2 regions of the Streptomyces sp. NPDC001450 genome follow, and region 1 is predicted to be linked to the other one. Evidence: predicted binding sites of a transcription regulator. Region 1 holds the regulator's gene; the other holds the start of a gene.
The links. The regulator HrcA, encoded in region 1, represses chaperone genes, less so after heat shock. The targets are predictions, from matches to a motif close to TTNGCACTCNGNNNNNCNGAGTGCNAA.
Positions count from the first base shown of each region.

Region 2: the regulator HrcA is predicted to act here: its motif matches at 5,013-5,039, upstream of groES (co-chaperone GroES).

Region 1 covers NZ_JBSFHY010000047.1:18,201-33,019, reverse strand. Annotated here, with positions in the region: gene ACWC5O_RS37805 (nitronate monooxygenase) at 1-870, opposite strand, end outside; gene dnaJ (molecular chaperone DnaJ) at 1,083-2,219, opposite strand; gene hrcA (heat-inducible transcriptional repressor HrcA) at 2,220-3,236, opposite strand; gene ACWC5O_RS37790 (MBL fold metallo-hydrolase) at 3,400-4,134, shown strand; gene ACWC5O_RS37785 (DUF3097 domain-containing protein) at 4,169-5,038, shown strand; gene ACWC5O_RS37780 (hypothetical protein) at 5,016-5,243, opposite strand; gene hemW (radical SAM family heme chaperone HemW) at 5,311-6,543, opposite strand; gene ACWC5O_RS37770 (SpoIIE family protein phosphatase) at 6,571-8,412, opposite strand; gene ACWC5O_RS37765 (AAA domain-containing protein) at 8,579-14,269, opposite strand; gene ACWC5O_RS37760 (AMP-dependent synthetase/ligase) at 14,416-14,819, opposite strand, start outside.
Region 2 covers NZ_JBSFHY010000035.1:28,870-43,688, reverse strand. Annotated here, with positions in the region: gene brxD (BREX system ATP-binding protein BrxD) at 1-542, shown strand, start outside; gene ACWC5O_RS32145 (DEAD/DEAH box helicase) at 539-2,683, shown strand; gene groL (chaperonin GroEL) at 2,808-4,436, opposite strand; gene groES (co-chaperone GroES) at 4,557-4,865, opposite strand; gene ACWC5O_RS32130 (polysaccharide deacetylase family protein) at 5,211-6,017, opposite strand; gene ACWC5O_RS32125 (polysaccharide deacetylase family protein) at 6,053-6,973, opposite strand; gene ACWC5O_RS32120 (THUMP-like domain-containing protein) at 7,064-8,287, shown strand; gene ACWC5O_RS32115 (RNA polymerase sigma factor) at 8,342-9,637, opposite strand; gene ACWC5O_RS32110 (YciI family protein) at 9,683-10,039, opposite strand; gene ACWC5O_RS32105 (FG-GAP-like repeat-containing protein) at 10,169-11,542, opposite strand; gene ACWC5O_RS32100 (LCP family protein) at 11,640-12,695, opposite strand; gene ACWC5O_RS32095 (endo-1,4-beta-xylanase) at 12,770-14,116, opposite strand; gene ACWC5O_RS32090 (LacI family DNA-binding transcriptional regulator) at 14,203-14,819, opposite strand, start outside.

The DNA.
Region 1 (14,819 bases):
GGCGTACGGGCCGTGTTCGCGCAGGAAGCGGTTGACCAGGCCGCGCGCCGGGCGGCCGGAGAAGGCGCGGGTCAACTCGGTGCGGGCGAACAGGGGGTTGGTCAGCGCCTGCTTGTGCAGGGCGCTGGCGCCGGACTCGGGGGTGGCGAGGAACGCCGTGCCCAGCTGGGCCGCGCTCGCGCCCGCCGCGAGGACGGCGGCGATCTGGCTGCCGCGCATGAGGCCGCCGGCGGCGACGACCGGGATGCTCACGGCCTCCCGGATCTGGGCGATCAGCGAGAGCAGTCCGATGCCGGAGCCGTCGTTCTCCGGGACGTCCCGGTGGGTGCCCTGGTGGCCGCCGGCCTCCACGCCCTGCGCGATCACCGCGTCCGCGCCGGCCCGCTCGACCGCGAGAGCCTCCTCGGCGGTGGTGGCGGTGACCAGGGTGAAGGTGCCGGCACGGCGCAGGGAGTCGAGGACGTCCCGGCTCGGGACGCCGAAGTGGAAGGAGACCACCGGCACCGGGTTGTCGAGGAGGACGGCGAGCTTGGCGTCGTAGCCGTCGTCCCGGCCGCTGTCGGGGTCGCCCAGCTCGGTCTCGTACCAGGCGGCCTCACCGGCCAGCTGGTGGGCGTAGATCTCGACGGCGCCCGACTCTGCATACTCGGGCTGGGGCATGAAGAGGTTCACGCCGAAGGGGCGGCTCGTGATCCCCCGCAGCTGCTTGATCTCCTGGTACATGCCGTCGGCGGTCTTGTATCCGGCGGCGAGGAACCCGAGACCGCCCGCCTCGGACACGGCGGCGGCGAGCTGCGGGACGGAGACACCGCCCGCCATGGGGGCCTGCACGATCGGGTGGGGGAAGAGATCGGTCAGTGCGGAGGACATGACGGCATGTTGTCACGTCCTTCGAACAAGTCCGAATCCGGGCTTCCCACGGCATAGGACACCGGCATGCGGGGTGCTGGAGCACCCCGCAGACGATGGCTCAGCGCCCGTTGAAAGCGTCCTTCAGGCGGGAGAACAGGCCCTGCTGACCCGGCTGACCGTGCCTGCCCGGGAGCCAACCCCCGGACCCCCGGCCGCCGCATCAGCCGGCGTCAGCGCCCATTGAAAGCGTCCTTCAACCGCGAGAAGAGCCCCTGCTGACCCGGCTGGAACTGCCCCTGCGGACGCTCCTCGCCGCGCAGCTTCGCCAGCTCGCGCAGCAGTCGCTCCTGCTCGGGGTCGAGCTTGGTCGGGGTCGTGACCTCGACGTGGACGATCAGGTCGCCCCGGCCGCCGCCGCGCAGGTGCGTGACGCCCCGGTTGTGCAGCGGGATCGACTGGCCGGACTGGGTGCCGGGCCGGATGTCGACCTCCTCCATGCCGTCCAGGGTCTCCAGCGGCACCTTGGTGCCGAGGGCCGCCGCCGTCATCGGGATCGTGACCGTGCAGTGCAGGTCGTCGCCGCGCCGCTGGAAGGTCTGGTGCGGCAGCTCGTGGATCTCGACGTACAGGTCACCGGCCGGACCGCCACCGGGGCCGACCTCGCCCTCGCCGGCCAGCTGGATGCGGGTGCCGTTGTCGACACCGGCCGGGATCTTGACGGTGAGCGTGCGCCGGGAGCGGACCCGGCCGTCGCCCGCGCACTCCGGGCACGGGGTCGGCACGACCGTGCCGAAGCCCTGGCACTGGGGGCAGGGGCGGGAGGTCATGACCTGGCCCAGGAAGGACCGGGTCACCTGGGAGACCTCACCACGGCCGCGGCACATGTCACACGTCTGGGCGGACGTGCCGGGAGCGGCACCCTCACCGTTACAGGTGTTGCAGACGATCGCGGTGTCGACCTGGATGTCCTTGGTCGTCCCGAAGGCCGCCTCGTCCAGCTCGACCTCGATGCGGATCATCGCGTCCTGGCCGCGCCGGGTGCGCGAGCGCGGGCCGCGCTGCGACGCCGTACCGAAGAACGCGTCCATGATGTCGGAGAAGTTGCCGAAGCCACCTGCCCCGAAGCCGCCCGCACCGGCGCCGCCCGACTGGGAGAGCGGGTCGCCGCCGAGGTCGTAGACCTGCTTCTTCTGCGGGTCCGACAGCACCTCGTAAGCGGCGTTGATCTCCTTGAACCGCTCCTGGGTCTTCGGATCCGGGTTGACGTCCGGGTGCAGCTCGCGCGCGAGCCGACGGAACGCCTTCTTGATCTCATCCTGCGACGCGTCGCGGCGCACGCCGAGAACGGCGTAGTAGTCCGTGGCCACTTACGACTCCGCCAGGATCTGTCCGACGTACCGTGCCACTGCGCGTACCGCTCCCATCGTTCCCGGGTAGTCCATGCGGGTCGGTCCGACCACGCCTAGCTTGGCAACCGCCTCGCCGCCCGAACCGTAGCCGACCGACACGACGGAGGTGGAGTTGAGTCCCTCGTGGGCGTTCTCGTGCCCGATGCGCACGGTCATGCCCGAATCCTTCGCCTCGCCGAGGAGCTTGAGGAGCACGACCTGCTCCTCAAGGGCCTCCAGGACGGGCCGGATCACGAGGGGGAAGTCATGTCCGAAGCGGGCGAGATTGGCGGTGCCGCCGATCATCAGCCGCTCCTCGTTCTCCTCGACCAGTGTCTCCAGCAGGGTGGAGAGCACGGCGGAGACCGTACCGCGGTCCTCGACGTCGAAGGCCTCGGGCAGGTCCTCGACCAGACGCGGCACGTCGGTGAACCTGCGGCCCGCGACCCGGCTGTTCAGCCGGGCCCTGAGGTCCGCCAGGGACGCCTCACCGAAGGGCGCCGGGCAGTCGACCATCCGCTGCTCGACCCGGCCGGTGTCCGTGATCAGCACGAGCATCACCCGCGCGGGGGCGAGCGAGAGCAGCTCCACGTGCCGCACGGTGGACCGGGTCAGGGACGGGTACTGCACGACGGCGACCTGCCGGGTCAGCTGCGCGAGCAGCCGTACCGTGCGCGCCACGACGTCGTCGAGGTCGACGGCGCCCTCGAGGAAGTTCTGGATCGCCCGGCGCTCGGGCGCGGACATCGGCTTGACGCCCGCGAGCTTGTCCACGAACAGCCGGTAGCCCTTGTCGGTGGGGATACGCCCGGCACTGGTGTGCGGCTGGGCGATGAACCCCTCGTCCTCCAGGGCCGCCATGTCGTTGCGCACGGTCGCCGGTGAGACGCCGAGGTTGTGCCGCTCGGTGAGCGCTTTCGAGCCCACCGGCTCCTCGGTGCCCACATAGTCCTGGACGATGGCGCGCAGCACCTGAAGCCTGCGTTCACTCAGCATTCGCGCGCACCTCCAGCATGTCGTCCCCTCGGCTCTTCCGGTCGGCCGCCTGGCACTCTGCGTGTCCGAGTGCCAGCCTTCCCCAGCCCAGTGTACGGGCGTGGGGTACTCACTGGGCAAGGTCGGTCCCGCCGTACCAGGTTGATACCGCTAGCGTCGCGGTATGACGGTGACTTGGGAAGAGCTGGGGTGGGAGCGGCTGGCGCCCGGGGTCGGACGGTGCCGGCTGCCCGGCTGGGACTGCACCGTGGGCCTGGTTCTCGGGGCGGGTACGGCGCTGGTGGTGGACGCCGGGTCGAGCACGGCCGAGGGCGAGCGGCTACGGGCGTCGGCGGAGCGGCTGGCGGGGCACGGTGTGACCCATCTCGCGCTCACCCATCCCCACTTCGACCACGTCTTCGGCGCGGCCGCCTTCGCCGGGGCCCGGACGTACGCGGCGGTGGGCATCGACGCGGTGTTCGCGTACGAACGCGAAGAGCTGCGCCGGGACGCGGTCCGGCACGGCCTGCCGGCCGCGGACGCGGACGAGGCCGTCGCCGCCCTCGCCCCTCCCCGCCACCTGGTCTCGGGCGAGTGGACGCTGGACCTCGGCGACGGCCGGCAGGCGCTGCTGGCCAACGTGGGCCCCGGCCACACGGCCCACGATCTCGCGGTCTTCGTCCCCGGCTCGGTCTCCGGCGCCGCGGAGATCGTCTTCTGCGGCGACCTGGTGGAGGAGTCCGGTGAACCCCAGGCGGGCCCGGACGCCGTACCGTCCCGCTGGCCCGACGCCCTCGACCGGCTGCTCGCCCTCGGCGGCGAGGACGCGCTGTACGTGCCCGGTCACGGAGCGGTGGTCGACGCGGCGTTCGTACGACGCCAACGCGACGAGCTGGCGGCGCGTTTCGGCGTGTCGTGAGTGCTGGTCGGCGGCTTCTCCTATCGTCATCCGAATGCGCCCACCCGTCTCCCACCACCGCCCTTCCAACGAGGGCCCTTCGAGCCCACGCCCTCGCACGTACTCGCCGGACCTGACCCCGCCGTGGAAGAAGCCCGAGCCCGTGCCGGAGGTCCCGGCGGAGCCCGGTCTGGTGGTCGAGGAGCCCGGCACCGGTTTCTGCGGCGCGGTGATCCGCTGTGAGGCGGGCACGGTGACGCTGGAGGACCGCTTCGGCAAGCACCGGGTGTTCCCGCTGGAACCGCGCGGCTTCCTGCTGGAGGGCAGGGTGGTCACCCTGGTGCGGCCCGCGTCGGGTCCGGTACGGCCCACCCGTACGGCGTCCGGTTCGGTGGCCGTCCCCGGCGCACGCGCGCGCGTGGCCCGGGCCGGCCGCATCTACGTCGAGGGCCGGCACGACGCCGAACTGGTCGAGAAGGTGTGGGGTGACGACCTGCGCGTCGAGGGCGTGGTCGTGGAGTACCTGGAGGGCGTGGACGACCTGCCGGCGATCGTGGCCGAGTTCGCGCCGGGTCCGGATGCCCGCCTGGGCGTACTCGTGGACCACCTCGTCCCGGGCACGAAGGAGTGGCGCATCGCCGAGTCGGTGACGAGCGAGCACGCGCTGGTGGTCGGTCACCCGTACATCGACGTCTGGGAGGCCGTGAAGCCGTCGTCCCTGGGGATTCCCGGCTGGCCCCGGGTGCCGCGCGGGGAGGACTGGAAGACGGGGGTGTGCCGGGCTCTGGGGTGGCCGTCGGAGAACACCGGCGCGGTGTGGCAGGCGATTCTGCAGCGTGTGGGGTCTTACAAGGACCTGGAGCCCGAGTTGCTGGGGCGAGTGGAGGAGCTGATCGACTTCGTCACGGGTAGCGGTGAGGCCTGACCTTCTCGTACGTGGCGAATTCGCTGGTGTCCAGTTCGATGCCGAGAGGTTCCAACGGCATCGGTTCATCGGCCCCGTCATGGCACAGTGCGTGCACCGGATCCGGACTCGGCGTCATCACGATGGTCCTCCGCAGCAGCTCCGCCCTGATGCCTTCGGGGGGTTCCAGCTCCTCGAAGAACTTGATCATGTCGAGATCATTCACAGCCGCACCCTACGAACCAGCGCGGCAGCCAAACCCGACTCGCACACCGATTCCCCCGCCGGAGTGATCAGTCCACCAAGTCCCGCACCACCGCATCCGCCAACAACCGCCCTCGCAACGTCAGCACGGCCCGCCCCTCGTCGTACGGCCCCTCCTGGAGCAGTCCGTCCGCCAGGGCCCGCCGGGACGCCGCGAGCCCCTCTTCCTTCAGCAGGGACAGCGGCGCCCCCTCCCGCAGCCTTAGCTCCAGCAGGATGCGCTCCACCCGCCGGTCCTCCTCAGACAGCAGTTCCCGCCCCGCCCCCGGTGAACGGCCGGAGGCGAGGGCCGCCGCGTACGCCCCCGGATGCTTGACGTTCCACCACCGCACCCCGCCCGCGTGCGAATGCGCCCCCGGCCCGGCGCCCCACCAGTCCGCACCCCGCCAGTACAGCTCGTTGTGCAGGCAGCGGGCCGCCTCCGAGGTGGCCCAGTTGGAGACCTCGTACCAGTCGAAGCCGGCCGCGGACAGCATCTCCTCGGCGATCAGATAGCGATCGGCGTGGACGTCGTCGTCCGTCATCGGGACCTCGCCCCGGCGGATCCTTCTCGCCAGCTGGGTGCCCTCCTCGACGATCAGCGCGTACGCGCTGATGTGGTCGGGCCCCGCCCCCAGCGCCGCTTCCAGCGAGGCCCGCCAGTCGTCGTCCGACTCCCCCGGCGTGCCGTAGATCAGGTCCAGGTTGACGTGCTCGAAGCCCGCGGCCCGCGCCTCCGCCACGCATGCCTCGGGACGGCCCGGGGTGTGCGTGCGGTCGAGCACGCGCAGCACGTGCTGCTTCGCGCTCTGCATGCCGAAGGAGATCCGGTTGAAGCCGCCCTCCCGGAGTGTCGTGAGGTACGCGGGGTCGACCGACTCCGGGTTCGCCTCCGTCGTGATCTCCGCGTCCGGCGCCAGACCGAACTCGTCCCGGATCGCCCCCAGCATCCGTACGAGATCGTCGGCGGCCAGCAGCGTCGGAGTACCGCCCCCGACGAACACCGTACGCACCTGGCGCGGGTCGTCACCCAGGACCTTCCGCGCCAGTCGGATCTCGTCGATCAGCGTGTCCGCGTAGTTGTCCCGGGAGGCGAGCACGCCGCCGGTGCCGCGCAGCTCGGTCGCGGTGTACGTGTTGAAGTCGCAGTAGCCGCAGCGGGTCGCGCAGTACGGGACGTGCAGGTAGAACCCGAGGGGTCGGTCGGCGGCGCCGGCGAGCGCGGAGGCGGGCAGCGCGCCGTCGTCGGGGACCGGCTCGCCGTCGGGGAGTGCGGAAGGCATGTCCCCCATTGTCCCGTACGACGCCGGTCACTCCGCCTGGAGCACCAGCAGGGCCAGGTCGTCCTCCGGCAGACCGCCGCCGAAGTCGTGCACCAGACGGCGTATCCTCTCCGCGATCAAGTCGGCGCTCAGACCCGCACAGCCGGACAGGGCCCGCGCGAGCCCGTCGCCGTCGTCGAACTGGCGGGAGCCGGAGCGGCGCTCGGTCACCCCGTCGGTGACGCACAGCAGGCTGTCGCCGGGCCCCAGCTCGATGGTCTCGCTGGTGTAGGTCTCGTCCTCCACGACGCCCAGCAGGGTCTGCGGGCGGGCGGCGGTGCGCACCTCGCCGTCGGGGCGCAGCAGCAGTGGCAGGGGGTGTCCGGCGGAGGCGAGGGTGCAGCGGACGCCGCCGTCGTGCGGGGTCAGCTCGCCGTACAGGAGGGACAGGAAGCGGGTCTGCGGGCCGTCCCCGGGGGCCGCGGGGCGCGCGCCGCCGGCGACCAGCGCGCGGGCGGCCGCGTCGGCGGCTTCGGTGGCATCGTCCAGGAGGAGCTGGTTGAGGCGGTCGAGGACATCGGCGACCCGGTAGCCCTCGCGGGCGAGCAGCCGCAGCCAGGGGCGGGCGAGTCCGATCACGACCGCCGCCTCGGGGCCCTTGCCCTGTACGTCGCCGACGGCGAAGCACCAGCGGCCGTCGCCCGCCGGGAACAGGTCGTAGAAGTCCCCGCTGGGGCCGCCCTTGTCGCAGGGCTCGTAGACGAGCGCGCTGCTCACGCCGGGGATCTCGGCGACCGCGCCGGGCAGCAGGCCGCGCTGCAGGACGGCGCTGATGGTGGCCTGCCGGGCGTACTGGCGGGCGGCGCCGATGGCCAGGGCGACCCGCCGGCCGAGGTCCTCGACCAGGCCGGTGACCTCGTCGGGGAAGTGCTGCAGCCCGCAGCGCCCGATGACCAGCGTGCCCAGCGGGCGGCCGCCCGCGATCAGCCGGTACGCCAGCGCCGCGCCGTGGGCGTCCTGCGGGCCGAGCGCGTCGCCGGGCCAGGGGTACGGCTCCGGGCCGGACCTCAACCCGTCCCGCGGGCAGGGCGGGTCCTTCTCCAGGGCGCGGGACAGCTCATCGATGCGGTTCTCGCTGGCGTGCCAGACACGCGCGGGCGCGCCGCCGTCGCCGCCGCGCACGGTCGCCTCGTCCTCCAGCCACACCGCGCACCAGTCGGCGAGCCGGGGCACGATCAGCTGGCCGGCGAGGGCCGTGACCAGGTTCTCGTCCAGCTGCCCGGCGAGCAGGTCGGAGGCCTCGGCGAGGAAGGACAGCGCGCCCCGGCCGAGCCAGTCCCGGTCGGCTCCGGGGCGCTGCGGCTGCGGGGCGAGGGCCTCGGCGGCCGCCAGGGTGTGGGCCGGGGCGGGCCCGTCCGGGTCCCCCTTGCCGTCGACGGACAGCCGCGCCCACACCGTCTTGGTGCCGGCGCGGTAGGTGACACCCCAGGACTCGGCGAGGGTGGCGACCAGGCGCAGGCCGCGCCCGTGCTCGGGGGTGTCGTACGGAGCCTCGCCGCGCGCGGGGTCGCGCGGCGCGCGCGCCGGGTGGTGGTCGCGCACCTGCACCACGAACGCGCCGGAATCCTCCAGGCGCCAGTCGACCTCCACCTCCGTGCCCGCGTGGACGACGGCGTTGGTGACGAGTTCGCTGACGACGGCTACGGCGTCGCCGGCCAGCCGTGCGGACCCCTCCGGATCGACGAGCCCCCGGCCGGACCACTCGGCGAACGCGGCGCGCACCAGCGCACGGGCGGAGCCGGGCGCGAGTGGAGTACCGGGCAGGGTGGCGAGTCCCTGTGCCCCACAGTCGTCACTCTCGCTCTCCCGCTGTGTCGGTATGGCCGCCATGTCCATGCGGCCAGGGTGACAGAGGGATCCCACACCTGTGCGCTGAGTTACCGAAGTGGACAGGCGCGCGTGAGAACTGTGCTACGGGTGTGCTCGAACGCGGTCGGAAAGTGTGCGGAATTCGAGCATCCGCGCATCCTCGGCTCGGTTCTGCCGTGGCCTCGGCTCAGTCCTCGATGTACCGGATCAGCACGCGCAGCGTCGTGCCGCGTTCCGTCCGCCAGGTCACCTCGTCCCCCACCTCGCGCCACAGCAGCGCCTTGCCCAGGGCCGAGTCGGGGCTGAGCCGCTCCGCCTCGTCGCCGGCGAGCAGCGCTATTTCGTACGTCGTGATCCCAGGTTCGTCCGGGTCCTCGACGCCGACCAGGCATCCCGGTACGACGACGGCACCGCCGGTGCAGGACGGGTCGGGGACGACCTGGTCGAGCAGGGCCCGCAGGAAGCTCCGCCGTTCCTTCAGCGCCTCGCGCCGCTTCTCGTGGGCGGCCAGCTGGGCCTTGCGGGACGAGGAGTCGACGGCCACCACCTCGGGCAAGGGCAGGTCGAGCACGTCCTGTACCCGCTCCAGCTCCCGCTGCACCCGCCGGTGGGCGGCCAGGCTGATCCGGTCGATGCGCAGGCGCGGCAGCGGTCGCTCGGGGGCGGGGGCGGCCCGAGTGGGAGCGGCCTGCGCGGAGGCGGCCGGCTCGGTGGTCCGCACGGGCTGCCGTGGCAGGGCGGGCAGCGTGTGCTGGGCGGCCGTCCGGCTGGGCGCGTTCCGGGCCACGGGCTGCCGGTCCGCCGCCGTTCCACCTCCCGTCGGCCGTCGGTCCACGCGGAGCAGCTCCGTCGTACGGCCGTGGGCGGCTTCGGGGGTGCCGGGCGCGTGGTAGCGGGCGACTCCCACCTGGCCGTCGTCCCCGAGGACGGGTACGTCGACGCGCGCGATCGCGGCGCGGATCATCGCCTGCACCTCGGGATGGGCCATCCGTGCGACGGGCCGCCCACCGCGCAGGACTTCCACGGCATCGGCACCCGGAAAGCCCGGGACCCCGGTATCGCTGAGAAAGCGAGCGGAACCGGCCACGGTCGCACGCAGACTGAACGCGTGCTGGGCCGCGTTGACCTCGTCGCGGTGGAGACGGGCTATGGAGACCAACTCGGGGCCGGCGGGAGGGGTTTGCGGTGCGGCGGGCGCGGCTTGCCGTGCGGGTGGGGTGATTCGCGGTGCGGCCGGGGTGGTTGGCGCATCTGCCGGGCGGGGCTTCGGTACGGATGCGCGGGGCTGCCGTACGACGGTGCGGGGCTGGGGCTCGGCCGTAGCTGCGGCCGGAGGTGCGGCCGGCGCTGCCGGAGCTGCCGGCGGCGCGGCCGAAGCCGCAACCGGCGCGGCCTGGTCGGCCGGCCGGGGCTTTCTCTCGGCGTCGGCCGTCGCCCCTTCGATGCCCAGCCGGTCCAGCTCGGCCCACAGGGGTTCGAGGGCCTTGTCCGGGTCGAGGAAGAAGCGGCTGCCGCGGATGCGGACGAACGTCCAGCCGACCCGCTCCAGTTCACGCTGGCGCGCCGCGTCCGCGTCCGCGTTCTCCTCGTTGTGGAAGGCGTCGCCGTCGCACTCCACGGCCAGGCGCCGGGTTCCGCCCTCGACGACGAGGTCGATGCGGTAGCGGCCGGCCGGATACTGGGGCCGTACCCGGTGGCCCCGGGCCCGCAGGGCCAGGTACACCCGCTGCTCGAAGAGGCTGTCGAACGCCTCGTGCGGCACGTCCGGACGGACCTCGCCGAGCCCCGCGCCGTCCTGTTCCTCGGCCGGCCGGGAGAACCAGTCCAGGTAGGCGCGCCGCAGGTCGGTCTCGCCCCACTCCGTGAGCGTCACGCTGTGGAAGAGCCACGCCTGGTCGCGGGCCCGGGAGGCGGCCACGTTGAGGTGCTGCCGGTTCAGGGCGCTGCTGTAGGGGCCGATGCGGCGCGGTCCGTCCGGACCGGTGAGCGAGGCGACCGTGCCGATGAAGACGACGTCGCGCTCGTCCCCCTGGAACTCCTCGGCGTTGCCCACGCGCAGACGCCGCCGCTGGCGCTCGTCGAGCGGGATCCGGTCGGCCAGCAGATCCTCGATGAGGAACTTCTGCCCGGCACCGAGCAGGGTGATCACACCCATGCTGCGTCCGGCGTAGGCGGGGTCCGCGATGCACCGGGCGACGGTGTCCACCAGCCGCTCGGCCTCGGGCCGGTTGACCTGCTTCTGCCCGCCGCCCTCCACCCAGCCGTCGGCCACGTGGACCGCGCGCAGCGGCGGCAGCCGGTCGGCGCCGTACTGCCGCAGGGGCTGGAGCCGGCCGCCGTAGCACAGCTCGTTGGAGAAGCCGATGATCTCCGGCATGCAGCGGAAGTGCTCCTGGAGCATCAGCCGGCCCCTGCCGCCGGCGAGTCCGGAGGCGATGTCGAAGAGGCTGGCGGTCGGCGTGAACAGGTTGCGGCGGGCGGCGGGCAGTTCGGCGAGCAGCCGCCGTTGGAGGGCGAACTGCTCGTCGTGGTCGACGCCGACCTGGGCCGGGCTGACCTGCTGGTCGTCACCGACGACCACGACCTTCGCGCCGAGCCAGGCGAGCAGCAGCGCCTCGGGCCCGGACTGGCTCGCCTCGTCGATGATCACGACGTCGAAGCGGCCGGCGCGGTCCATGGGGACGGTCTCGGTCACCTGGTGCAGCGGCATGATCCAGGCGGGTACGGCCTCCTGGCTGGCCTGGAGGCTCTCCCGCGCCTGCCGGCGGTAGGTGGCCGCGTACTTGCCGGTGCCCTTGCCGAGCCTGCGGACGTTCTGCTGGTACGAGGTGAGGGCCACGGCCTGGTCGTCGGTGAGCCTGGACAGGCAGTTGAACCAGGCCTTGTCGGCCGCCAGCCGCTCCAGGCCGATGCGGATGTCGGCGTCCGCCTCGGCGAGCAGGCGCAGCTGCCGTGCCTCGGCCTCGGGGTCCGTCAGGTCCGTCATCCGGGCGTGCCAGGCCGACCAGGCCCAGGCGGCCTCGAACTCCGGCAGGCGTGTGTCCCAGGCGGGGTCGTCCGGTGCGGACTCCAGCACGTCCGCGATGTCGGGGAGTTCGGCCGCGACCACCCGGTAGGCGTCGTCGCACGCCTTCTTGCGGTCCAGTGCCTCGCGCAGGTCGTCCAGCTCGCCGACCGCGGCACCGTAGGCCGCCGCGTCGCGGGCCTCGGCCGCCGCGCGCGCCCGCTCCACGGGCGCCGTCGCACCCCGCCGGTGGGCGGCGGACCGGAGCACGTCGAGCGCGTCGCCGAGGAGCGCGCGGGCGGGGTCGGCGGCGCGGCGGGCGGCTCGGGCGCGGAGCGCCGCGCGGACGGTGCGCACCCGCTCCTCGTCTCCCCAGTCGACGCCCGCGAGCCCCGTCGAGGGCGCCGCCGCGCGCGTCACGTCCTGGCGCAGGTCGGCGAGGGTGATGAGGGCGGTGAGGGTACGGATGTCCTGGCGCAGCCGGGTCATGCGCCGGTTGACGCTCTGCCAGGCCTCGGCGCCCTCACCCCACTCCTGCTCGATGTCCCGCAGGTGCCGTTCCAGGGTGACGCGGTGCACCACGGCAAGGGCGGCGGCCTCCGTCTCGACGGTGCGGCCCTCGACCCGGGCCGTCTCGGGGAAGTCGCCGACCGCCTTGCGCAGCCGGGTCTTCAGGCCGAGCGGGCCGCGCAGCTTCTCGCCGGCGGCGAGGCCGTCGCGCAGGGAGGTGGCCAGCCCCAGCGCCGTCGGCACGTCGTACGACTCCAGGCCGCTGACCAGGGTGGAGCCGAGAGCCGCTGCCGCCGCCTCGACCGCGGTCAGGGCCGCCGCGGTGCGTGCGTGCCGGTCGCGGGTTCCGAGGTCCTGCCCGGCGCTGATCTCGCGGTGCAGTGCGGCGGCCCAGCCGGCGGGCAGGGTGGCCGCCGCGGCGGAGACCGCCGTGAACTGGTCCAGGGCCGCTGCCAGCCGGTCCTGCTGCTCGACGGTCAGGGTGGACACGGCGTCGTCCAGCCGCGAGGCGGAACCGTCCTGGCGGAGCGCGGCGAGGTCGGTCTCGGCCTCCCGGACGGTCTCGACCGCCTCGGCGAACGCGGGTCCGGTGGGCAGGCGCCCCGGATCGGGCAGCGCGGCGGTGACCGTGGCCGCGAGGGCGCGGTGCCGGCCGGTGAAGGCGAGGGCAGCGCGACGCAGGTCCGTCAGGGCCTGGGGGTCGAGCGTGGGCGTCTCGGCGGGGACGGCGCCGAGCCACTCGTAGCGCGGGCGCTCGGCGGCGAGGCGTTCGGCGATGCGGGTCAGGGTGCCCTCGTAGTCGCCGATCCCGGCCGGGTGGCGGTAGGTCTCCTGTTCCCGCAGGGCGCGCAGGGACTTGAGGGCGAGCGCCTGTGCGGAGCGCGCGGACCTGAGGCGCTCCTCGTGCTCCTGGATGCGCCGGCGGTAGGCGCGCGCGGAGAAGTCACCCTGCCGGTCGAGGATGGCCTTGACCGACTGTTCCAGTTCCTGCTGTCCGGCTCCGTCGTCGGTGCGGCTGACGCACAGTTCGCGGATGCTGGCGGGGAGCTTGTCCCGCAGGACCTTCAGGGCGCGGGCCGTGTGGCTGGTGATCAGGACGCGGTTGCCGTGGGCGAGCAGGTCGGTGACCAGGTTGGCGATGGTGTGGGTCTTGCCGGTGCCGGGCGGTCCCTGCACCACGACCAGGTCGCGGTCCCGCAGCCGCTCGGCGATGGTGCGCTGCTCGTCGTTGGAGGGCAGGGCGAAGTACAGCTCGGACCGGGCGCCGTTGGCCTCCGGGGTGCCGGGCTCGGGGTCGCCCAGTGGCCGGTCGCCGCCGGCTCCGGCGACGGCGCGGAGCAGCGCGGTGGGTTCGGCGCCCTGTTCGATGCGCAGGGCGACACCGCGCAGTGCTTCGAGCATGCTGCGCCGGGTGCGCTCCCTGAGCAGCAGTACGGGAGCGAAGCTGACGACCGGCACGGCGGGGTCTCCCGTCGCACGGTGCCGGACGGGTGAGGGGTCGTAGCTACCCGCTTCGTGGGCGGCGAAGGTCCAGGTGGTGAGCGCGCGGTGCAGCTGGTCGGCGAGCATCACGTCCGTGGTGTCGCCGGCGGCTTCCAGCTCCTGCCGGACCAGGGCGCGGATCTCGGCGCGCGCCTTCTGCCCGGCGTCGAGCATGGACTCCTCCAGGACCGGGCTGCCGTACTCGGGGTCGGGTCCGACGGTGATGGCCCCGGTGTCGGGGTCGATGGCGATGACGGCACGGCAGGTGACGAGGTGCCGGCGGATCGGCTCGCTCTGGGCGGACCAGGTCAGACAGCCGAAGCCGACGACGAGTTCGAAGCTCTCGCCGAGTTCGGAGGCGTCCACGCACAGGCGGTAGAGGCGGTCGTAGGCACGGACGACCGGTTTCGTGGCACGGTCGCGCGCCGCCCACCTCTCCCACTGGCGCGCCCAGGTGGCGTACTGCTCGTGCACGACGTCGCGGCGGGGGTGGTCGGCGAGGGCGACCGTGAGGTGTCCGGTGCGTGAACTGCCGCCCGCCGAGACCTCGTCGGCCGGGATGTCCGCCTCTGCGCGGGGTGCGGGCGGTTCCTCCCGCTCGGAGTCGCGGAGCTCGCGGCCGTCCAGCCAGTGGGCGAGGGGCAGGGGCGGGGCCGGCGGGTCGTGCCGTACGGGCCGGTCGGCCCGCAGCCACAACGGGGTGTCGCCGGGGACGGCTTCGGTGAGGAAGCAGGCGAACTGCTCGGGCAGGTCGGCGAACCACATCTGGTGCCGGGCGTCGTCGTGAGTGCGTACCGGCCTGGTGCGGCTTTCGCCGACCTCCGCGAGATAGCGGAAGACGTGACGGACGACGTCGTCGGGCGTCGCGGCGGACACGGGCACGCTCACCTCGCTGAACTGGCGGAACCCACATGTGGAGGGATGGTGTGCATCCTATGGGCCGGGTCTGACACTCGTGCCCTTTCCGCCTGTTCCGGGCACACGCCGGCCCCGGAAGGCGAAGTGCCTTCCGGGGCCGGACGGTTGTCTCACGCCTCGCGGGTGCCCGAGTACATCTCGTCGATCAGAGCCTTGTACGTCCGCTCGACCACCGGCCGCTTCAGCTTCAGGCTCGGGGTGATCTCGCCGTGCTCGACGTCCAGGTCGCGCGGCAGCAGCCGGAACTTCTTGATGGTCTGCCAGCGCTGCAGGCCCTCGTTGAGCTGCTTGACGTAGCCGTCGACCATCTCGACCGTCTGCGGGGCCGCGACGATCTCGGCGTACGACCTGCCCTCCAGGCCGTTCTCCTTGGCCCACTGCAGGACGGCGATCTCGTCGAGGGCGATGAGGGCGGTGCAGTAGTTCCGGTCGGCGCCGTGCACCAGGATGTTGGAGACGTACGGGCACACCGCCTTGAACTGGCCCTCGACCTCGGCCGGGGCGACGTACTTGC
Region 2 (14,819 bases), on a different contig from region 1:
AGTCCCTCAACGCCCTGCGGCAACTGCTCGACGAGATCGACGCCGGACGGTTCCCGGGGCTGTTCCTCGTCATCACCGGTACCCCCGCCTTCTACGACGGACAGCAGGGCGTGCAGCGCCTGGCACCGCTCGCCCAGCGGCTGGCCACGGACTTCACGACCGACCCACGGTTCGACTCGCCCCGGGCCGTCCAACTGCGGCTGCCCGGCTTCGATCTGGCCTCCCTCGGTGAACTGGGGCGCAAGGTGCGCGGCGTGTACGAGGCCACCGCCCGCAATCCCGAGCGCATCGCGACCCGCGCCGACGACGGCTACCTGGACGAGCTGGCGCGTGCCGTCACCGGATCGCTCGGCGGCAAGGCCGGTATCGCGCCCCGGCTGTACCTGCGGAAGCTGGTCGCCGACGTACTCGACCGGATCGACACCTTCGACGACTTCGATCCCCGCGTCCACTACACGCTCACGGTGAAAGCCTCGGAACTCGACGAGGTGGAGCGCAACGCGGCCGCGAGCGCCGGTGACGTGGAGCTGGAGCTGCCGTGAGCGCCGACGCGCTGGACCTGCTCGACCCGATCCTCACCCACCACATCGTCAACTCGCTGGGCTGGCGCTCCCTTCGGCCGCTACAGGAAGAGGCGATCGGGCCGCTGCTGTCCGGGCAGGACGCCGTACTGCTGGCGCCGACCGCCGGCGGCAAGACGGAGGCCGCCGCCTTCCCTCTGCTCACCCGCGCACAGCGGCACGGGTGGAAGGGCACCGGCATCCTCTACGTCACCCCGCTCAAGGCACTCCTCAACAATCTGCACCCCCGGCTGGAGACGTACGCCGGCTGGGTGGGGCGGACGGCCGAGCTGTGGCACGGCGACATCGCCTCCAGCCGGCGCCGGCGCATCCTTTCCCAGCGCCCGGACCTGCTGCTGACCACCCCCGAGTCGCTGGAGGCGATGCTGGTCAGCGCGAACGTGGACCACCGGGCGTTCTTCTCCGGTGTGCACAGCGTGGTCGTCGACGAGGTGCACGCCTTCGCCGGTGACGACCGTGGCTGGCATCTGCTGGCCGTGCTGGAACGGCTACAGAAGATCGTCGAACGGCCGGTGCAACGGGTCGGCCTGTCCGCCACCGTCGGCAATCCGCACGAGCTGCTGGACTGGCTCCAGGGATCGGGCAAGGGACGCCGACCGGGGCAGGTCATCGCTCCCGGGGTGGCATTCCCCGACACCAAGGGCATGCCGTCCCCGGCGTCCGCCGGTGCGCCCCCGGGTGACATCGAGCTGGACTTCGTCGGCTCGGTCGCCAACGCGGCCACCGTCATCGCCGCCCTGCACCGGGGCGAGAAGCGCCTGGTGTTCTGCGAGACCCGGCGTACCGTCGAGGAGCTGGGCGAGCAGCTCCGGCTGCGCGGTGTCACCACCTTCCTCTCGCACGCCTCGCTCTCCACCGACGAGCGACGGCGCGCTGAGGAGGCGTTCGCCGAGGCCCGGGACTGCGTGATCGTGTCCACCAGCACGCTGGAGCTCGGCATCGACGTCGGCGACCTGGACCGGGTGATCCAGTTGGAGGCACCGGCCACGGTGGCCTCGTTCCTGCAACGGCTGGGCCGCACCGGGCGCCGCCCCGGCACCACCCGCAACTGCCTGTTCCTCGCCCTGACCGACGCCGGTTTCCTGTCCGCGGCGGCCCTGCTGCTGGCCTGGTCGCGCGGCTGGGTCGAGCCGGTGACCGCACCCCCCGAGCCACGGCACCTCATCGCGCAGCAAGTCCTCGCGCTGTGCCTCCAGGAGCACCGGGTCGGGGAGAACCTGTGGCAGGAGTGGTGGGGCGGGTTCGGGCCGTTCGGAGCGGGCGCCGAGCCCGTCGTACGGCACCTCGTCGAGCAGGGATACCTGGAGCGCGACGGCGGCACGCTGTTCATCGGTCCCGAGGCCGAACGCCGCTTCGGGCACCGGCACTTCATGAATCTGACGGCGTCGTTCACCGCCCCGCCGGAGTTCACCGTCCTCAGCGGACGGACAGAGATCGGCCGCACGGACCCGGACCTGCTCACCGAGGAGGTCGAGGGGCCCCGCAAGCTGCTCCTGGCGGGCCGCAGCTGGCTGGTGACGTATATCGACTGGCGGCGCAGGCGCTGCTTCGTGGAGCCCGTGGACGAGGGCGGGCGGGCCAAGTGGAGCGGCTTCGGCCCGGACCGGATCCGCTCCTTCGCGCTGGCCCGGGCCGCCCGCGAGGTGCTGCTCGGTACCGATCCCCCGGTGCTGCTCACCCGCCGGGGCGAGGCGAGACTGGCCGAGGCCCGGGAGACCCACCTGGACGTGGTGCACCCCGCGGGGACCGTCATCACCCGCCGCGGTGACGACGACGTGCGCTGGTGGACGTGGGCCGGTCACCGGGCGAACGCCACGCTGGCCGCGTCACTGCCGTCCGTCGTCCTGCGCCACCGCTTCGTCGACGACCGCTTCATCCGCCTGCGCGACGACGTGACGCGCGAATCCTGGCGCACGGCGGTCGCTGACGCCGGACCGGGACTGACCCTGCCCGAGGTGGACATCCGCGCGGTCCGCGGCCTGAAGTTCGCGGAGGCCCTGCCCGAACGGCTCGCGCAGGCCACCCTCGCGGCCCGGCTGGCGGACGAGGAGGGGGCGCGGACGGCACTGGCGGAGCCGGTGCGGTTCGTCAGCTTCCCGTGACGGACGCCGGGCGCCACGCTGCATCACCCGCCGAAGCTCCACGGGGGTGCCGAACCGCAATGCCCGGCACCCCCGTGGAGGTGCCGGGCATTGCGGTTCGGCTCAGGTCAGCTCAGCGCAGCGCTCAGTGGGCGTGGCCGTGACCGTGGCCGTGGCCCGCCTCGGCCGGCTCCTCTTCCTTCTTCTCGACGACCAGGGTCTCGGTCGTGAGCAGCAGGGAGGCGATGGAGGCGGCGTTCTCCAGGGCGGAGCGGGTGACCTTGACCGGGTCGATGACGCCGGCCTTGACCAGGTCGCCGTACTCGCCGGAGGCGGCGTTGTAGCCGTTGCCCTGCTCCAGCTCCGCCACCTTGGAGACGATGACGTAGCCCTCGAGGCCGGCGTTCTCGGCGATCCAGCGCAGCGGCTCGACGGCGGCGCGGCGGACGACCGAGACACCCGTGGCCTCGTCGCCGGACTTGCCGAGGTTGCCCTCGAGCACCTTGACGGCGTGGACCAGCGCGGAGCCACCACCGGAGACGATGCCCTCCTCGACCGCGGCGCGGGTCGCGGAGATGGCGTCCTCCAGACGGTGCTTCTTCTCCTTCAGCTCCACCTCGGTGGCGGCGCCGACCTTGATGACGCACACGCCGCCGGCCAGCTTCGCGAGGCGCTCCTGGAGCTTCTCGCGGTCCCAGTCGGAGTCGGTGTTCTCGATCTCGGCCTTGATCTGGTTGACGCGGCCGACGACGTCCTCGGAGTTGCCGGCGCCGTCGACGATCGTGGTGTCGTCCTTGGTGACGGTCACGCGGCGGGCGGAGCCCAGCACGTCCAGACCGGCCTGGTCGAGCTTGAGGCCGACCTCCTCGGAGATGACCGTGGCGCCGGTGAGGACGGCCATGTCCTGCAGCATCGCCTTGCGGCGGTCGCCGAAGCCGGGGGCCTTCACCGCGACGGCGTTGAAGGTGCCACGGATCTTGTTGACGACCAGGGTCGACAGGGCCTCGCCCTCGACGTCCTCGGCGATGATCAGCAGCGGCTTGGAGGCACCCGCCTGGATGACCTTCTCCAGCAGCGGCAGCAGGTCCTGGATCGAGGAGATCTTGCCCTGGTTGATGAGGATGTACGGGTCCTCGAGGACGGCCTCCATGCGCTCCTGGTCCGTCACGAAGTACGGCGACAGGTAGCCCTTGTCGAAGGCCATGCCCTCGGTGAAGTCCAGCTCCAGACCGAAGGTGTTGGACTCCTCGACGGTGATGACACCGTCCTTGCCGACCTTGTCCATCGCCTCGGCGATCAGCTCGCCGACCTGCTGGTCCTGGGCGGACAGCGCGGCGACGGCGGCGATGTCGGACTTCTCGTCGATCGGGCGGGCCGAGGAGAGCAGTTCGTCGGAGACGGCCTTGACCGCGGCGTCGATGCCCTTCTTCAGGGCGGCCGGGGAGGCGCCGGCGGCGACGTTCTTCAGGCCCTCGCGCACCAGCGCCTGGGCGAGCACGGTGGCGGTGGTGGTGCCGTCACCAGCGATGTCGTTGGTCTTGGTCGCCACCTCCTTCACCAGCTGGGCGCCGAGGTTCTCGTACGGGTCCTCGACCTCGATCTCGCGGGCGATGGTGACACCGTCGTTGGTGATGGTGGGGGCACCGAACTTCTTGTCGATGACGACGTTGCGGCCCTTGGGGCCGATCGTCACCTTCACCGTGTCGGCCAGCTTGTTGACGCCGCGCTCGAGGGCGCGACGGGCGTCCTCGTCGAACTTCAGGATCTTCGCCATGACAGCGGGAGCCCTCTCGGAAATCTGTGGGTGAAAAAAGAACTGCGCCCCGGCGCCCGGCTTCTTGGGTGGTCGCGGGGGCCAGGGGCGCAGCTGGAAGCAACTGAGTGCTGGAGGTGATTACTTCTCGATGATCGCGAGGACGTCGCGAGCCGAGAGGACGAGGTACTCCTCGCCGTTGTACTTCACCTCGGTGCCGCCGTACTTGCTGTACAGGACGACGTCGCCGACCTTGACGTCGAGCGGAAGGCGCTCGCCGTTCTCGAAGCGGCCCGGGCCCACGGCGAGGACGGCGCCCTCCTGGGGCTTCTCCTTCGCGGTGTCCGGGATGACCAGGCCAGAGGCCGTGGTCTGCTCGGCGTCCAGCGGCTGGACCACGATGCGGTCCTCGAGCGGCTTGATGGCAACCTTGGAGCTGGCGGTCGTCACGATCCGACCTCCCCCTTCGGAGATCTCACGGGGTTAACTGTCTGAGGTGGCGACCAGGTCGATCCGTCGTCGCGGGTGCCGGACCTGCCCGTCGCGTTTGTTGGCACTCTCATCTGCCGAGTGCCAGAGCCGAGACTATGACCGCGATTAGCACTCGGTCAAGCGGAGTGCCAATGCCGTGCGGCGCGTCGGCCGAGTTGGGGGTACGCGGAGCTGCTCGGTCGCCGGTGCCGGCCCCACCGCCCCGGGGGCTGCCGGCCCCCAGACCCCCGCTTCGGCCCTGAACGGGCCTCGCCCTCAAGCGCCGGACGGGCTGTTGTTGCCGGCGGGCGCAGAAAAGCACGTTTACAGGTAGTCCTCGAGGCGCCCCACCGTCAGCCCTCGTGACTGCACCCGGCGCAGCAGGCGTGCCGTGCGTTCCCTGAGAGTGGGGCCCGTGGCCTCGTCGGGGCCGACCAGGACGATGTCTCCCGGACGCAGGTGGTGCTCTCCGCGCGTGAAGGCGATGCCGTCGGAGGTCATGGCGGCGCGCCACAGGACGATCGTGGAGATGCCGCAGTCGGCGGCGGCGCGCAGGGTCGTGGTGTCGTACGTGCCGTAGGGCGGGCGGAAGAGGCGGGGGCGGATGCCGAAGCGGGACTTGAGTTTGTCCTGCTGGCCGCAGATCTCGGCGCGCTGGCCGGCGTAGGGCAGTCCGGGCATCGCCGGGTGGTCGAGGGTGTGGTTCTCGATGTCGGCGCCGACCGCGCGCAGGCGGGCGAAGTGGCCGTAGCCGGGTCCGACGACGCTGTCGGTGAGGAAGAAGCTGACCGGCAGTCCGAGGTCGCGGACCATGTCGACGAAGCGCGGGTCGCGCTCGGCGCCGTCGTCGTAGGTGAGGAAGACGACCTTGTCGGTGGTGGCGACGTGGTCCATGACGCGGGGCGGGGAAGCGCCCGCCCCGTGGGCCGTCAGGGGGCGGACCGGGTGGCGGGGCGGCGCGGTGAGCGGGGCGGCCAGGCCCCAGCGGCGGTACGCCTGGCTTCCGGCCGGGCTGGGCTGCCGTACGCCTTGGGCCGCCCGTTTGCCGAGGCGTTCGATGGGGTCGACCGACTGGGCGCAGCCCGCGAGGAGGAGGGCCGAACCGAGCACGGCGGCCAGCCCGGCCCGCACTCCTCCCGGACCGCGCCCCGGTCGCCCCCGGCGCCTCACAGGTAGTCCTCCAGGCGCGCCACGGCGTACCCCTCGCGCGTGACCTTGTTCAGGAACCGGCGCATGTCGTCGACCATCGTGCCGTCCCAGTCGTTGCGGCCGCGGAAGTGGGTGAGCACGATGTCGCCGGGGTGCAGGCTCTTGTCGTCCTCGCGGTACTCCCAGTGGTCGACGAAGACCTCCTCGTCCCAGATCGGCGCGTACCTGATCCCGCAGGTCTTGGCGGCGCGCAGGGTGTCGCCGTTGTAGTTGCCGTAGGGCGGCCGGAAGACGGTCGGCGCCTTTCCGAACTGCCGCTTCATGACGGCCTGCATGCCGCAGATCTCGTCCTTCTGCTCCTCGTAGGACAGTCCGGGCAGGTAGGGGTGGGTGAGGGTGTGGTTGTTGAGGGTGTGGCCCTCGGACTGCATCCGGCGGAAGTAGCCGTAGTCGTCCTTGACGAGGTAGTTGCTGAGGAAGGCCGTGTAGGGGATCTTCAGGTCGCTCATCATGCGCAGGAACGCCGGGTCCTTCTCGGCGCCGTCGTCGATGGTGAGGAAGACGACCTTCTGTCTGGTGGGGACGGTGGTGAAGACCGGTGGGAGGTTCTCCTCCTCCTGGCCGTCCACCTCGAAGCCCTCGCGCGCGGTGATCTTCGGTTTTCTGGCCGGTGGCGCCGGGGGTCTCAGGGGGACCTCGTCGAGGTTCCAGTGCCGGGCGGCGGCGACCAGGCGGGCGTGTTCGGCGGCGAGGCGGGCCTGGGGGTCCGCCGGCCCGGCGGGGCGGCCGTGGCCGGGGGCGCCCTGGGCTCCGGGGTCCGAGCCCAGGGCGGAACAACCGGAGACGAGGGCGGTGGAGGCCAGCGCCGCGGCCGCGCAGCGGAGGGCGACCTTCGGAATGCGCGCCCGACTTTTGTCATTTTGTACTACTACTCGCATGGTGTCGGATCCTTCCAGCCCCGGCTCCCGAATCCCGTCCGACACCGCCGCCGGAGGCGCACCATCCACCGACTGGCTCACAATGACCCGGTGAACGACCTCGCCCTTCTCCTCACCCCCGAAGGCCGCGCCCTCCTCGACGAGGTGCGCGACACCGACCCCGCACAGGAGCTGGCCGTGGCCACCCGGCTGCGCCGCGAGCATCCCGCCGAGCTGGTGTCGGCGGCGCTGGGTCAGGCACGGCTGCGGCAGCGGGCGGTGGCGAAGTTCGGGGCCGAGGACGCGCGGCGGATGTTCTTCACGCCGAACGGGGTCGAGCAGTCGACCCGGGCGAGCGTGGCGGCGTACCGGGCGGGACGCATGAGGGAGTTGGGCGTGACCTCGGTCGCCGACCTGTGCTGCGGGATCGGCGGCGACGCGATCGCGCTGGCCCGGGCCGGGATCCGGGTGCTGGCCGTGGACCGGGATCCGCAGACCGCGGCCACGGCACGGGCGAACGCCGAGGCGCTGGGGCTCGCCGGGCTGATCGAGGTGCGCGAGGCGGACGTCACGGAGGTGGACACGAAGGGCTACGACGCCGTGTTCGTGGACCCGGCGCGCCGGGGCGGGCGGGGCAGGATCTTCGACCCGGAGGCGTACTCGCCGCCCCTGTCCTGGGCGGTCGCCACGGCCCTCGGGGCGCCCCGCGCCGCCCTGAAGATCGCCCCCGGCATCCCGCACGAGGCGATCCCCGCCGAGGCCGAGGCCGAGTGGATCTCGGACGGCGGGGACGTGAAGGAGGCGGTGCTGTGGTTCGGCACCGGGGCGCCGGGGGCCGTACGGGCCACGCTGCTGCCGGGCCCGCGCGCACTCCTCGGCCGGGGTCTGCCCGATCCCCGGGTGCGCCCCGTCGGGCGGTACCTGTACGAACCCGACGGCGCCGTCATCCGCGCCCATCTGGTCGCGGAGATGGCCGAGGAGGTCGGCGGCGGCCTGGTCGACGAGACCATCGCGTACGTCACTGCCGACGAACTGCACCCGACGCCGTACGCCTCGGCCTACGAGATCACCGACCGACTCCCCTTCAACGTCAAGAAGTTGAAGGCCCTGCTGCGGGAGCGGGAGATCGGCACGCTGACCGTGAAGAAGCGGGGGTCGGCGGTGGAGCCGGAGGAACTGCGCAGGAAGGTCAAGCCGCAGGGGCCGGGCTCGGCAACCGTGTTCCTCACCCGGGTCGCGGGGGCCCCGACCATGCTGATCGGCGCCCCCGCGCGGCCGTCGGCCACTGCCGGTGGACCGGCCTCGGACACGGGATCCGGCGTCGGCCAGGTGTGACCCCCGCTCACCGGAGGGTGAGCACGGGGAGAACTACCGGCCCAGGAACCAGAGTTACGAGGGGCACTCCGCGGCCCGGTCCAGCAGCAGCGCGCGCTCGCGCTCGTTGCGCGTCAGCTCGGCCGCGCGCACGAACTCCTCGCGGGCCTCCGCGGTGCGCCCGAGCCGCGCCAGCAGGTCGCCGCGCACGCTGGGCAGCAGGTGGTAGTCGCGCAGGGCGGGTTCGGCGGTCAGGGCGTCGACCAGCTTCAGCCCCTCGGCCGGGCCCTCGGCCATCGACACGGCGACGGCGCGGTTCAGCTCGACGACCGGCGACGGGGCACGGGCCGCGAGCAGGCCGTACAGGGTGGCGATGGTCCGCCAGTCGGTCTCCTCGTAGGTGTACGCGTGCGCGTGGCAGGCGGCGATGGCGGCCTGGAGGGCGTAGGGGCCGGGGGCGCGGGATGGGGGTCCCCCCTGCTCGGGTGAAGCCGAGAGCTTGGGGGAAGTGGCGTCGGCGCGGCCGAGGGCCCGGATCCCGCGCGCGATGAGCATGCGGTTCCAGCGCCGGCGGTTCTGGTCCTTCAGCAGCACCGGGGTGCCGTCGGGCCCGGTGCGGGCGGCGGTGCGGGAGGCCTGGAACTCCAGGAGCGAGGCCAGGGCGTGCACCTCGGGCTCCTTGGGCATCAGGGCGGAGAGCACACGGGCCAGCCGGAGGGCGTCCTCGCACAGCCCGGGACGCAGCAGGTCGTCCCCGGCGGTGGCCGCGTACCCCTCGTTGAAGATCAGGTAGATGACGTCCAGGACGGAGCCGAGGCGGGCCTCGCGGTCGGGGCCGTACGGCACCTCGAAGGCGACGTTCTTCGTGGCCAGGGTGCGTTTGGCGCGGACGATGCGCTGGGCGATCGTCGGCTCCGGGACGAGGTAGGCCCGGGCGATCTCGGCGGTGGTCAGGCCGCCGAGCAGCCGCAGGGTCAGCGCGGTGCGGGCCTCCGTGGACAGCACCGGGTGACAGGTGGTGAAGACGAGCCGCAGCAGGTCGTCGTCGATGTCCTCCGGGTCGGCGGGCTCCTCCGGCGGGGACGTGGTCTCCAGGTCCCGGCCCATCTCGGCGAGCTTGCGGGCGTAGGTCTCGCGGCGCCGGACCAGGTCGACGGCGCGGTGCCGGGCGGTGGCCATGAGCCAGGCGCCGGGGTTGTCGGGCACGCCGTCCACGGGCCATCGTTCCAGCGCCGCGACCAGCGCGTCCTGCGCCAGTTCCTCGGCGATGCCGACGTCCCGCACGATCCGCGCCACTCCGGCGACGACCCGCGGGGACTCCAGCCTGAAGACGGTCTCGATCGCGTGCGCCGCGGTGGGCTGTGCTTCCACAGCCCACCATGCAACACCCCCGGGCGGCCCGAGGCCAAGAAAGGCTCAGCCCTCCGCGATCTCCCGCACCTCGCAGCTGACGGTCCAGTAGTCCTCGTGGACCTGCAGGAACCGCTTGGCCCACTCCAGGGCCTCGGCCTTGTCCTTGCACTGCATGATCGCGTAGCCGCCGACGACCTCCTTGGACTCGGTGAAGGGCCCGTCGGTGACCGAGATCTTCCCGCCCGCCCAGCGCACGGTTGTGCCCTGGGCGGAGGGGGTCAGGCCGGCGGTGTCGAGCATGACCCCGGCCTTGGTGACCTCCTCGATCAGCCGGCCCATCCGCTGCATCAGCTCCTCGCTGGGGCCCTCGGCAGGGGCGGAGGACTCGTCGATGTGCACGATCGACAGGTAGCGGGGCATGGTGACTCCTTCGGTCGGTGCGGCGGGGTCCGTCCCCGCCGCTCACCCATGCGTCGATCGGGAGACACCTGGATCGACACGCTCTCGGAAATTCCTCGAAGAAATCTTTTCCGGGGGCGTGCGGCGCCGCTACTTCAGCTCGGCCCCGAACGCCGCCTTCGTGTACGGCGCCCCGACCGCCTTGCCGCCGAAGGCGAGGGCAGCGTCCGTGACCAGGCCGGTGGCGCGGCCCTGCAGGACCGCGACCGCGCCGTTGCCCGCGTCCTCGAACAGTGCGGTGGCGGCCAGGTCGGCGTGGCCGTCGCGGTTGATGTCGAGCAGGGCGACCGTGGCGCCGAAGGAGTCGTTCCGCTCGGCGGCGCCGGGGACGCCCTTGGTGTTCTGGCTGAAGGCCTGCGCGCCGGTGCCGGTCAGGCCGGAGCTGCTGCCGCGCAGCACGTCGACCACGCCCTCGCCGTCGTTCTCGCCGGGCGCGCCGACGGCCACGTCGTCGATGCCGTCACCGGTGATGTCGCCGACGGAGAGGGAGGTGCCGAACCTGTCGCTCAGCTCTGTGGCGCCCGGGACGCCGGGGGTGTCCTGCGAGTACGACCGCCAGGTGTCCTGGCCGCCGAGGCCGGAGGGTGAGCCGTGGACCACGGAGATCTTCTCGTCGTCCGCGAATCCGGTGACCAGGTCGTCGTAGCCGTCTCCGTCGACGTCGCCGAGCGCGGCCGCGCCGTCGCCGCCCGGGTACCCGTCGGTGACGCGGGTGAGGCCGGACGGGCCGCTCAGGTAGAGGCGGCTGCAGTGGCTGCCGTCGCCGCAGTAGCCGGTCAGCAGCAGGTCGGCACGGCCGTCGCCGTTGACGTCGCCGGTGCCGCCGTCGTGGATGTCGATGTACTGGAGGTAGTCGGGGTCGAGCGGGGTCTTGGCGGCCGGGGTGCCGGAGCGCTTGAGTGGGCCCTTCCAGAGGGTGGCGGTGGTGCCGTGCGGGTCGTCGCCGGTGGCGAAGCCGGTGCGGAACACGGCGAGGTCGAGGCGTCCGTCGCCGTCGAAGTCGCCGGTCTGGGTGTCGGTGGCGGGGACCGACGTGCCGCCGGACAGGCCGTGCGGGCCGCCCCAGACCACGACCGCGTCGGCCGACGCGGAGCCCGTGCCGATGACGAGGTCGGCGTAGCCGTCGCCGTCCAGGTCGCCCTTGGAGACCTGGAGGCCGAAGCCCTGGCCCTTGGCCGGGCTGCCCGGGACGCCGGCCGTGGCACGGCTGATGATCGTGCGGTGGGTGGTGGACAGGCCGTGCGGACCGCCGTACATCACGGCGACGTAGCCCGCCCTGGCCTGCCCGCCGACCGTGGCGTGCGGGGCGCCGACGGCCAGGTCCGCGTACCCGTCGCCGTTGAAGTCGTCGCGGACGGGCGCGGCCGTCTTCGTCGCGGACGCCTGCGGTACGGCGACGCCGAGGGCGGTGAGGCCCAGGGTCAGCGGAAGCGCCCAACGGGCGTGCGAACGCAACGAGAACACCGGAAAACCCCCAGATGTACGGCGACTGGATCACCGCAGGAGACTCGCGGGTCACGCAGATGGTTGTGCTGCTCGGCCCAGCGTCCTGTGGTGCTGCTCAGCGCAGCGAGGCCCACAGTTCGCTCGCCGCCGGTTCCTTCGCCACCACCCGGTTGGCGTCGGAGGGTGCCGTGACGACCGGCATCGTCACCGTCTTCACCCGGTCGGCGGTGAGGCCCTGCAGGCTACGGCCGAGCTTCGTCAACTCGCCCAGGGAGTCGAGGCCGGTGTCCGTGGTGAGGCTGGCGGTCACCGCGTCGGCGACCCTGTAGAGCTTGGCCGGGTCGGTGAGGAGGTCGCTGCCGGCCATCTGCTCCAGCAGGGCCTTCACCAGCTTCTGTTGCAGGCCTATGCGGCCGAGGTCGCTGCCGTCGCCTATGCCGTGCCGGGTGCGGGCGAGCGCCAGGGCCTGGGTGCCGTTCAGGTGGTGGGTGCCGGACGCGAGGTGCAGATGACTCCTGTCGTCGTCGATGTCCTGGTCGGTGGTGACCGTGACCCCGCCGAGCGCGTCCACCAGCTTGGCGAAGCCGGAGAAGTCGATCTCGACGTAGTGGTCCATGCGGACGCCGGTGACCGACTCGACGGTCTTGACCGCGCACACCGGACCGCCCACCGAGTAGGCGCTGTTGAACATCGCGTGGTACGCCGACGCCGTCGAGCCGCCGGAGGACAGCGGGCAGGACGGGCGGGTGACGAGGGTGTCGCGCGGGATGCTGACGACGGTCGCCTTCGTGCGGCCGGCGTCGATGTGCACGACCATCGCCGTGTCGGAGCGGGCACCGGAGCTGTCACCGCCCCCCAGCTCCTTGTTGGCCCTGCCGCTGCGCGAGTCGGAGCCGAGGACCAGGATGTTCAGGGCCTCGGTGGGCAGCGGGGAGGCGGTGGCCGAGGCGGTCGCGGCCGGGGTGACCACCGCCTTCGCCGGGCGGTTGTCACCGAGCGCGCTGTTGATGTCGACACTCTTGATGTTGTTGTCGAGGTGCCGGTAGGCGTAGCCGGCCGTGGCCACGCCCAGCACCAGGAATCCCGCCAGGGTGAGGCCGGCGGCCTTCAGCACTCCCGGCCGCCGGCCCACCCGTCTGCCCGCGTCGCCTTGCTCCTCGTGTCGCGTCACGGGCAGGAACGTAAGTCCGAATTATTAGCGGACTGTTAGCGGAAGCCGTGAGAGACGGTTTTCTTGGGAAATTCTCATCCCAACGACACCGTGGGCAGCGGATTGCTCCCGCTCCACGACGCGTTGAAACCGAACGTCACCGAACCGCCGGCCGGCAGCGACCCGTTGTACGAGGCGTTCGCACAGGACACCGCCGCGCCCGACTGGGCGCAGCCGGCGTTCCAGGCCTGCGTGATCTGCTGGCCCGCGCCGAACGTCCAGTTCGCCTTCCACGAGGACAGCGAGGCCCCGGAGCAGGAGATCGTCACCTGGCCCGTGAAGCCGGTGTTCCACTGGCTGGTCACGCTGTAGGCCGCGGTGCAGGCACCGGTCGGGGGCGGAGTCGTGGTCGAGCCGCCGAGGGCCTCGGCGATGCCGTGGTACGCCGGCTTCGGCGCGTAGTTCTCGTCGTACGGCGTCGCCGCCCCGTACCCGGGGAACGTGCTCGGCACCCAGGAGTCGGAGTCGGTGAAGCCCCACACGGTGACGTTGACGCAGCGGGTCACGGCCGCGCAGGCGGCCACCACGGACTTGAAGTCGGCCGCCTGCTGCGCGAGCTCGGCGCTGCCGGCGGGCAGCGCCATCCGTACGTCCAGTTCGGTGATCGCCACGTCCACGCCGAGGTCGGCGAAGCGCTGGACGTTCTGCTGGAGCGTGGCCGGCACCTGGCCGAGGATCAGGTGGGCCTGCAGGCCGACGCCGTCGATCGGGACGCCCCGCTGCTTGAGGGACTTGACCAGGTCGTACAGGGCGGTGGACTTCGCGTTCACACCCTCGACGTTGTAGTCGTTGATGTACAGCTTGGCGTCCGGGTCGGCCGCGTGCGCCCAGGACAGGGCGTTCGCGATGTAGCCGGAGCCGAGGCCGTCGTACCAGAGCGCCGAGCGGTAGCTGCCGTCCTCGTTGAACGGCTCGTTGACCACGTCCCAGGCGGCGATCTTTCCCTTGTAGCGGCCGACCTCGGTGCTGATGTGGTTCTGCAGCAGGCTGCTCAGCTGGGCCGAGGTCCAGCTGCCGTTGGTCAGCCAGCCGGGGTTCTGGCTGTGCCAGACCAGGGTGTGACCGCGCACCTGCTGGTGGTGGGCCTGGGCGAAGGCCACGATCTGGTCGGCCTCGCTCCAGTCGAAGCTTCCCCGAGTGGGCTCGACCGTGCCCCACTTCATGGCGTTGCCCGGGGTCAGCGAGCTGAACTGCGACCCGGCGAGGTCGCCGTAGGTGCCGGTGAGCCTGGAGCCGGTGACGGCGGTGCCGACGACCTTGTTCTTCGCCGCGGCGAGGTCGCGCAGCGGGGTGTCGGCGGCGTGCGCCGCGGGCGCCGTCGGCAGGAGCGCCGCACTGGCCAGGAGGGAAGCGATGGATAATCCGGTTCTCAGAAGTCTCATGGACATCTCCGAAAGTTTCGGTCAGATAACCGATTGACTTCGGAGCAGTGTGGGGTGGCCTTCGAGACGCGTCAATATACGCACCGCTAAACCGCCGGAGGCACATCCGTACTCGACCGCACCACCAGGCTGGTCGCCAGCTCCACCCGGGTCGCCGCCCGTTCGTCCTCGGCACGGCCCAGTTCCAGCACCAGCCGGGCCGCGGCCTCGGCCATCTCGGTCAGCGGCTGCCGTACGGTCGTCAGCGGCGGGCCCACCCAGCGGGCCACCGGCAGATCGTCGAAGCCGACCACGCTCAGGTCCTCCGGGATGCGCAGCCCCAGCTCGCGCGCCGCCTCGTACAGACCGAGCGCCTGCAGATCGTTGCCCGCGAAGACCGCGGTGGGCCGGTCGGGGCCGCGCAGCAGTTCCAGGCCCAGGCGGTAGCCGGAGTCGTGGTGGAAGTCGCCGGTCCTGATCAGGCCCGGGTCGACCGGGAGCCCGGCGGTCTCCAGGGCGGCGCGGTAGCCGTCGAGGCGGGCGCGGCTGCACATCATCCGGGAGGGTCCGCTGATCGCCCCGATCCGGGTGTGGCCGAGTTCCACCAGATGACGGGTGGCGGCGAGGCCGCCCTGCCAGTTGGTGGCGCCGATGGAGGGGACGTCCGGGCCGGGGTCGCCGGCCGGGTCCATCACCACGAACGGGATGGAGCGGCTGGTCAGCA